Regions from separate parts of the Micromonospora sp. NPDC005413 genome, predicted to be linked through region 2. Evidence: riboswitches for the same ligand, from Rfam matches in the RefSeq annotation. Region 2 holds a riboswitch; the other holds the start of a gene.
What was found. A riboswitch is a leader RNA that binds a small molecule or an ion and turns the genes downstream of it on or off. The one in region 2 is predicted to bind thiamine pyrophosphate.
Positions count from the first base shown of each region.

Region 1: linked by a shared signal. The riboswitch ahead of ABZS37_RS30900 (ECF transporter S component) and the one ahead of thiE (thiamine phosphate synthase) in region 2 are both predicted to bind thiamine pyrophosphate.

Region 1 is NZ_JBEXEV010000049.1:24,617-29,004, reverse strand. Features, by position in the region: gene ABZS37_RS30910 (energy-coupling factor transporter transmembrane component T) at 1-257, opposite strand, end outside; gene ABZS37_RS30905 (ABC transporter ATP-binding protein) at 254-1,693, opposite strand; gene ABZS37_RS30900 (ECF transporter S component) at 1,820-2,413, opposite strand; TPP riboswitch at 2,487-2,591, opposite strand; gene ABZS37_RS30895 (alpha/beta fold hydrolase) at 2,699-3,529, shown strand; gene ABZS37_RS30890 (SIS domain-containing protein) at 3,704-4,388, shown strand, end outside.
Region 2 is NZ_JBEXEV010000002.1:598,765-603,152, forward strand. Features, by position in the region: gene thiS (sulfur carrier protein ThiS) at 1-141, opposite strand, end outside; gene thiO (glycine oxidase ThiO) at 132-1,385, opposite strand; gene thiE (thiamine phosphate synthase) at 1,382-2,008, opposite strand; TPP riboswitch at 2,003-2,112, opposite strand; gene ABZS37_RS05560 (ThuA domain-containing protein) at 2,423-4,388, shown strand, end outside.

The sequences.
Region 1 (4,388 bases), on a different contig from region 2:
GCGGCGAAGAGCACCAGGGTGACCAGGATGCCGGCGGCGCTGAGCAGCAGCGGCCAGGCCCGCCGGGCCAGCACCCGGTAGCGGATGCCGAACAGCGGCAGCACGGCGAGTTCGAGTGCGATGGCGATCGCCGGGGCCACCGGGTCGAGGGTGGCCAGCAGGGTGAACGAGAAGACCAGCGCGGCGGCGACCTTCGCCACGGGGTTACGACGGGCCAACGGCGCGTCGGGCGCGGCGATCGGCTCAATGCTGATCATCGGGTGCCGTCCGGGTCGGTCACGGTTCGTTGCAGGGTGACGGTGCGGTCGGCGAGCGCCGCGACGAAATCCGCGTCGTGGGTGACCGCGACCACGCCGTGCCCGGCGTCGCGCAGGTCGGCGAAGAGGTCGACCAACTCCCGCCAGGTCCGCCGGTCCTGGCCGAAGGTGGGTTCGTCGCAGATCAGCAGGCGGGGCGCCGTGGCCAGGGCGGTCGCGACGCTCAGCCGCCGCGCCTCACCACCGGAGAGGGTGTACGGGTTGGCAGCGGCGAGGCGGGTCAGTCGCAGCCGCTCCAGCAGCCCGGCCACGGTCTCCTTGACGGCCGCCTCGGGCTGACCGGTCCGGCGCGGGCCGAGCGCCAGCTCGTCGAAGACGGTGCTGGTGACGAACTGGTGCTCCGGATCCTGGAAGACCGACCCGATCCGCCGGGCCAGCGCGGGCGCTCGCCAGCGGTGCGGGGGAGTGCGGTGATCCGGCCCGGCCAGCTCGGCGGACGCGGTGACGCGTCCGGTGCCCGGGCGGAGGAGGCCGCCGAGCAGCAACGCCAGGGTGGACTTGCCCGCGCCGTTGGGTCCGCGTACGGCGAGTGCCTCGCCGGCGCGTACCCCCAGGTCGGTGGAGCCCAGCCGGGGCGGCAGGCCGAGCCGGTCGGCGGTGAGCAGGAGTTCTCCGGGAGCGGAGGTGGCTGGCCGGGGCGCGACCGGGTGACCGGGCACCCACACGCCCTCGGCGGCCAGGGTGGCACCGTGTGCGGCGAAGACCGCCGCTGGCGTACCGTCCGCTCGGACCCCGCCGCCGGGGTCCAGGACGACCACCCGGTCGACCAGCGGTAGTGCCTCGGCGACCCGGTGCTCGACGAGGATCAGCGTGGTGTCGGCGTCCAGCGCGCTGGCCACCGCCTGCCGGACGAGGTCGGCACCGGCGGGGTCGAGATTGGCGGTCGGCTCGTCGAGCAGCAACAGGCCAGGGCGCAGGGCCAGCGCGCCGGCCAGGGCGAGGCGTTGCTGCTCGCCGCCGGAGAGCGCGGCGGTGTTGCGGTCCCGGGAGTACGGGAAGCCGACCCGGTGCAGTGCCTCGTCCACCCGTGGCCAGATCTCGTCGGCCGGAACGCCCCGGTTCTCCAGCCCGAACGCGACGTCGTCGCCGCAGCGGGCCATCACCAGTTGGGTTTCCGGGTCCTGGAAGACGATGCCGACCCGTTCGCGCCCCTTGCGCGGGTCGAGCCCGTCGATCTCGACGGTGCCCTCCTGCTCGCCGGAGTCCTCGGGAAGCAGCCCGGCCAGCGCGCTGAGCAGGGTGCTCTTGCCGGCCCCCGAAGGCCCGAGCAGCAGAACCCGCTCCCCAGCCTCGACCCGCAGATCAACCCCGCGCACCGCCCAGGCGCGCCGCCCAGCGTGCCGCCACCCAAATCCCCGCAGCAGTACCCCGCCCACCAACCCCCACCCCCCTCCCGCCCCACCAGGTCCCCGCCGGCCACCCACCGTCCGGTGATCAAGAGGTTTGCGTCAGAAAATCGCTTCTCGTTGACGCAAACCTCTTGATCAACGCGGCCAGGTGGGTCAGATCAGGGCGCGGTCCCGGGCTACCGGGAAGCGGTCCAGGACGCCGGTTTTGGCCAGGGCCTGGGTCAGCAACCAGCCGCCGGCACCGGCGATCACGGTGGCGCTGACGATGGTGAGCAGCGCGTACGGGATGCGGTAGTCGGTCAGCGCGTAGTCGACGTTCCAGATGAAGAAGTCGAACAACGCGGCGCTGAGACCGGTCAACGCGCCGGCCAGCACTGCGGTCGGCAGGCGGAACGACCGGTACCGGAAGGCGGCGAACGCCAGCTCGGCGCCGATGCCCTGCACGATGCCCTGCGGGATCACCGTGCCGGCCCACTGGCTGCCCAGCAGCGCGGAGAGGACCGCGGCCACCGTCTCGCAGTAGAGCGCGGCGCCGGGCTTGCGGATGACCAGACCGCCGATCACGGCCGGCATCAGCCAGACGCCGTAGAGCAGCGTCTGCGCCGGCGGGAAGAAGGCGAACGCACCCTCGGTGGCACTCCAGATCAGGCCCCAGGCCCAGAAGATGACGCCGAAGGCGACCGCGATCACCGAGGCGACCACGATGTCGATGGTGCGCCAACGGTTGGTGTCGGTGGTGGATTTCATGTGTTACTCCCAGTTCTGAGTGCGAACCAGGAGAAGACGCACGCCGCGTCCGGTGGCACCGGACTGCGGCGCGGCTGGAGGTCGACCGAACTCCCTGCGCTGGCATTACCCAGATCAGGTTCGAGGGTCTGCGGGCGTGCCCGCACTCTCAGCGCTGTGCGCTCCCCTGTCGGATATGAAGTTGTCTCGCTGACGCTAACACCGACCGGGCTGCTGGCCCAGGAGGGCATCCGCCTGACCTGCGGGGAGCAACCGGCTCGTCGTCGGCTGGGTACGCTTCCGATCATGCGGGTCGACGCGCGAGGTTTCACGTTCGAGGTAACAACCGGCGGTCCTGCGGACGGCGTACCCGTCCTGCTGCTGCACGGTTTCCCTCAGCACAGCGGTGAATGGGACGACGTGGTGCCGGCGCTACACGCGGGCGGGCTGCGCACGTACGCGCTGGACCAGCGCGGATACTCGCCGGGCGCCCGGCCGACGGCGGTGGCCGACTACCGGATCCCCGAGCTGGTCGCCGATGTGGTGGCCGTGCTCGACGCCCTCGGGCTGGACGCCGTGCACCTGGTCGGCCACGACTGGGGCGCGATCGTGGCCTGGGCAGTCGCCGCCCAGCACCCGGATCGGGTCCGCACGCTGACCGGGGTGTCCGTGCCGCATCCGGCCGCCATGGCGCACGCCCTGGCCACCGACGGCCAGCAGAAGGCCCGCTCGTCGTACATTGCGCTGTTCCGCAAGCCGGGCAAGGCGGAGAAGGTGCTGCTGGCCTGGAACGCGACCGCGCTGCGCAAGCTGCTCGGTGGGGTGGGCGACGCGTCCCGGGTGGACCGCTACGCCAACCCGATGCGCGAGCCGGGGGCGCTCACTGTCGCCCTGAACTGGTACCGGGCGATGTCCCGCGCCGACCTGGCCGCCGTCGGCCCGGTCGCGGTGCCCACCACGTACGTCTGGAGTGACCGGGACGTCGCCATCGGCCGGACCGCCGCCGAGGCGTGCGCGGCGAACGTCACCGGCGACTACCGCTTCGTGCAGCTGACCGGGGTGAGTCACTGGATCCCGGACGCGGCGCCCGGCCCGCTCGCCGAGGCGATCCTGGCGCGAGCCGGCGGAACGGCCTGAGCCGTGCAGGTCAGCGAGGGAGGGCCACCGTGACGACGGACGCCAGCGGGTTGGGCATCCGGCGCTCCCTCGCCGCGCAGCGGTTGGCGCTGGGACCGGCAAATTGATGCGCCAGCGGGCTGCGGTCGACTTCGCGGTGCGCTGGCTGGCCCGTAACCGGACAACGGAGGACGCATGACGGTGAGTGCCGAGGACTACCTGACCGTGGTGACCGAGACGATCGGCCGGGTGGCCGCCAGTCAGCGGGAGGCGGTGGGACGGGCTGCCGACCTGATCGCCGACGCGGTGCGCGCCGACGGCGTGGTGCACGCCTTCGGCACCGGCCACTCGGAGGCCCTCGCGATGGAGATCGCCGGCCGGGCGGGCGGTCTGGTGCCGACCAACCGGATCGCGCTACGCGACCTGGTGCTGCTCGGCGGCGAACCGGCCGAGCGGCTCGGCCCGATGCTGGAACGGGACCCGGCCGTCGCGCACCGCCTCTACGAGCTGGCCCCGGTGCGGCCCACCGACGTCTTCGTGCTCGCCTCGAACTCCGGGGTCAACGGCGCGATGGTGGAGTTCGCCAGCCTGGTCAAGGAGCGCGGCCACGGGCTGGTGGCGATCACCTCGGCACAGCACTCGGGGCGGATGACCTCCCGCCACCCGTCCGGGCGCAAGCTGAGCGATCTCGCCGACGTGGTGCTCGACAACGGCGCCCCGTACGGTGACGCGACGCTGCCGCTTCCCGGCGGCGGTGCCGTCGGTGCGGTCTCCTCGATCACCGCGGCGCTGCTGGCCCAGCAGGTCACCGTGGAGGTGGTGGCGCGGTTGCTGGCGGCGGGGGAGCGACCGCCGGTCTACCTGTCGGCGAACATCCCGG
Region 2 (4,388 bases):
CGACCATGCTGCGCGGGGCACCACCTCGCCGTTGACCGCGACCGCCACTCCACGCTGCTCAGGCACGATGTCGCGGACCAGGTCCGCCACCGACGCACCACCGGGGACGCTGCGTCCGGCCCCGTTCACCGTCAACTCCACCGGTCCCCCTCCATCGTCCGTTCAGGTCCGCCCGACCCGGCCGCGAAAGGCCCAGCCGCACCAGGCCCAGCCGTACCAGGCCCGGCCGCACCAGGCCCGGCCGCACCGTGCCCGGCCGCACCAGGCCCAGCCTTGGCGCCGGCGGGAAACCGGTCAGGCCCGAAGGGCGCGAGCAGCGGGTCGGGTACGCCGGTGAGCACCAGGTCGGCGATCAGGTCGGCGGTGATCGGGGTGAGCACGATGCCGTGCCGGTGATGCCCGGTGGCGGCCAGGACGTCCGGCCGGCCGGGCAGCGGCCCGAGGATGGGCGCGTTGTCCGGGGTGCCCGGGCGCAGCCCGGCGATCGCCTCGACCAGGTCGTACTCGGCCAGCTCGGGCAGCAGGTCGATGCCGGCACGGAGCAGGCGCTGCACGGCACTGGCGGTGATCGTGGTGTCCGACCGCTCCTCGACCGTCGCGCCGAGCACGACCTCGCCGTCGGCGCGGGGCACCAGGTAGACGGGTTCGCCGTCGGCGTACCCCCGGATCACGTGTCGGAAGCCCGGCGCGCCGCCATCGGGCGCGCGTAGCCGGAGGATCTGGCCCTTCACCGGCCGCACGGGCAGGCTGGTGAGTGCGGCGGCCCCGCAGCCGGCGGCGACCACGGTGATCCGTGCGTCCACCTCGGACAATTGGTGAACCGCTTGCGGTACGAGCACCGCGCCGGCCCGCTGCGCGGCCGTCCGCAGCGCCGGCACCAGCAATCGGGGGTCGACCAGGTGGTCGGTGGGCGCGAGCGCGCCGCCGCGCACCCGTGGGGCGAGCGCCGGCTCGCGGTCGCGCAGCTCGCTGGGGCGCAGAGGGGTCACGGGCAGGCCCAACCCCTGCTGGTACGCCCAGAGCCGGCGCGCCTCGGCCAGGTCGTCGCCGGTCAGCCCGACCATCAGGGTGCCCTCGGTCCGGTAGCCGATCTCGGCGCCGGTCGCCTCGCTCAGCTCGGCGGCGAACTCCGGCCAGCGGGCGGCGGACGCCAGCAGCAGCCCGGTCAGCTGCCGCTCACCGAAGTACGCCTCGGCGACCGGGGAGAGCATGCCGGCGGCGACCGCCGACGCCCCCGAGCCGGACGCCGGATCGTGCACCGCCACCCGCAGCCCACGGGCGGCGCAGCGCCAGGCGATGGCCAGCCCGATCGGCCCCGCTCCCACCACCGCCACGTCCGGCCGGGCCCGGTCGCTCGATCGCGGTGACGGGAACCGGCCGGTCAGCACGTCAGGGCCTCGATCAGCTCGGCGGTCGCCCGCGCCGGGTCGGCGGCAGCCGAGAGGGCACCGACGACCGCCACCCCGTACGCCCCGGCGGCTCGCAGAGCCGGCACCCGGGCGGCGGTCACTCCGCCGATCGCGATGACCGGCACGTCAACGGCGTCGGTGACCGCGCGTACCCCCGCAGGGCCGATCGGGTCCGGCAGGCCGAACTTGGTGCTGGTGGTGTGGCACGGCCCGACGCCCAGGTAGCTGGCTCCCGCCGTGACGGCCTCGGTCGCCGTTCCCGGCCCGCGGGCGGTGGCTCCCAGCACGCCGGTGGGGCCGAGCACCCGGCGGGCGGCGGCGACCGGCAGGTCGTCCGCTCCGACGTGCCCGCCGGCGGCGCCCACCGCCAGCGCCACGTGCAACCGGTCGTTGACCAGGCAGGTCGCCCCGTACGGCGTGCAGAGCGCCAGCACCAGCTGGGCCAGGTCGTACGCCTCGCGGTCGGTGGCGGAATCCTCGACCCGGACCTGCACCACCAGGTCGGCGCGGGCCGCCGTGAGGGCGGCCCGGACCACGGTGAGTGGGTCCCGCCCGGGTCGGGTGTCGGTGATCAGATGCAGTCGTCCTAGGGACGGCACGGCAACGCTCCTCCCTGCGCCGGCATTACCCGGATCAGGTTCGACGGTCGGGGGCTGTCAGCCCCCCTCTCAGCCCGGTACACCGGACTCCCGTGGGTTACTTGCGTGTCACCGTACGACAGATCCTCCGGTCTGCCAAGGCGGGGGCGGCGGCGGCCGGTGGGCCGGACCGCGCCGAAAAGAGCGAGATACATGGGGCACTTCATGTGGTCCTGTTCGGAATGTCGCCTGCCGTTGCAGAACCGTTACCCGCCGGCATCTTGCCGGACATTGGGCAAGCCGAATTAATTTGTTTAGCGATTCGACAAAATGCTGGTGTGGACACCCTGGCACGGTGTCACCACCGGCTCCATCCGGGACGGTCTTCGGCGAGCCGGCCCCGCGATCCCTGTCCACTGCGACATAGGAGGCGGCGTGCCCCGTTCTCGTCGTGCCCGCGTACCCATCACCGCGACTCTGATCTCCCTGGCTGTCGCCTCGACGACCCTGTTCGGCATGCCCGCGCAGGCGGCTCCGGCCGCCGCGCAGGTCCCCCCGCGAGAGGCGCCCGCCGCAGCCCCGGTCACCCAGGTGGTGCCGAAGCCGGCAAAGGCCGCCGACGATCCCTTCTCCGTCCTCGTCTTCTCCAAGACCGCCGGCTTCCGGCACGACTCCATCCCCACCGGGGTCGCCGCCATCCAACAGCTCGGCGTCGCCAACGGATTCACCGTGGACAACTCTGAGGACGGTGCCGCATTCAGCGACGCCAACCTGGCGAAGTACAAGGCGGTGATCTGGCTCTCCACCACCGGTGACGTCCTCGACGCCGAGCAGCAGGCGGCGTTCGAGCGCTACGTCCGTGCCGGTGGCGGTTACGTCGGCATCCACGCCGCGTCGGACACCGAGTACAGCTGGGGCTGGTACGGCGATCTGGTCGGCGCGTACTTCGCCAACCACCCGGCGAACCAGCAGGCCACGGTCAAGGTGGAGGACCACGCCCACCCGTCCACGGCCGAACTGCCGGACCGCTGGTCCCGGTTCGACGAGTGGTACAACTACCAGACCAACCCCCGGCCGGACGTGCACGTGCTCGCCAGCCTGGACGAGAAGAGCTACACCGCGGGCGCCGGCGCGATGGGTGCCGACCACCCGATCGCCTGGTGCCAGGACTTCGACGGTGGCCGATCCTGGTACACCGGAGGCGGGCACACCCGGGAGTCGTACGCCGAGCCCGAGTTCCTCTCCCACCTGCTCGGCGGCATCCGGACCGCGGCCGGTGTCGAGGCCGGTGACTGCGGCGCCTCGAAGACCGCGAACTTCGAGAAGGTCACGCTGGACAGCAACACCAGCAACCCGATGGAGCTGGACATCGCCCCCGACGGGCGGGTCTTCTACATCGAGCGCGACGGTCGCGTGCAGATCGTCAAGCCGGACACCAGCAGCACCGTCACCGCCGTCGACCTGGACGTCTTCACCGGCAACGAGGACGGCCTCATCGGCATCCGGCTCGACCCTGACTTCGCCACCAACAAGTGGGTGTATCTCTACTACGCCCCGAACGACGGGGTCGCCCGCAACCTGCTGTCCCGATTCACGGTGACCGGCGACACCATCGACCCGGCCAGTGAGAAGCAGGTGCTGCGGGTCGACACCCAGCGCAACACCTGCTGCCACGCAGGCGGCAGCATGACCTTCGACGGTGAGGGCAACCTCTACCTGGCCACCGGTGACAACACCAACCCGTTCGAGTCGAGCGCGTACACGCCGATCGACGAGCGGCCGGGCCGCCAGGACTACGACTCGCAGCGCACCTCCGGCAACACCAACGACCTGCGCGGCAAGGTGATCCGGATCCACCCGGAGGACGACGGCACGTACACCGTCCCGTCGGGCAACCTCTTCGCGCCGGGCACCGAGAAGACCCGTTCCGAGATCTACGCGATGGGCTTCCGCAACCCGTTCCGGATCGGCACGGACCCGAAGACCAACACGCTGTACGTCGCGGACTACGGCCCGGACGCCAACGCGGACAACCCGACCCGGGGCCCCCGGGGCCTGGTCGAGTGGAACGTCGTCACCCCCGGCAACTACGGCTGGCCGTACTGCACGGGGACGAACGAGGCGTACAACGACTACACGTTCCCGTCCGGTCCGAGCGGCGCGAAGTTCGACTGCGCTGCGCCGGTGAACAACTCGCCCAACAACACCGGCCTGACCAACCTCCCGCCGGTCGTTCCGGCGACCGTCGACTACGGGTACGCCGGTGACGCGCGGTACCCGGAGATCGGCGGCGGCGGCGCCCCGATGGGCGGCCCGGTCTACCGGTACGACGCCGACCTCAACTCCAACCGGAAGTGGCCGGCCTACTACGACGGCAAGGCGCTGCTCGGCGAGTGGAACC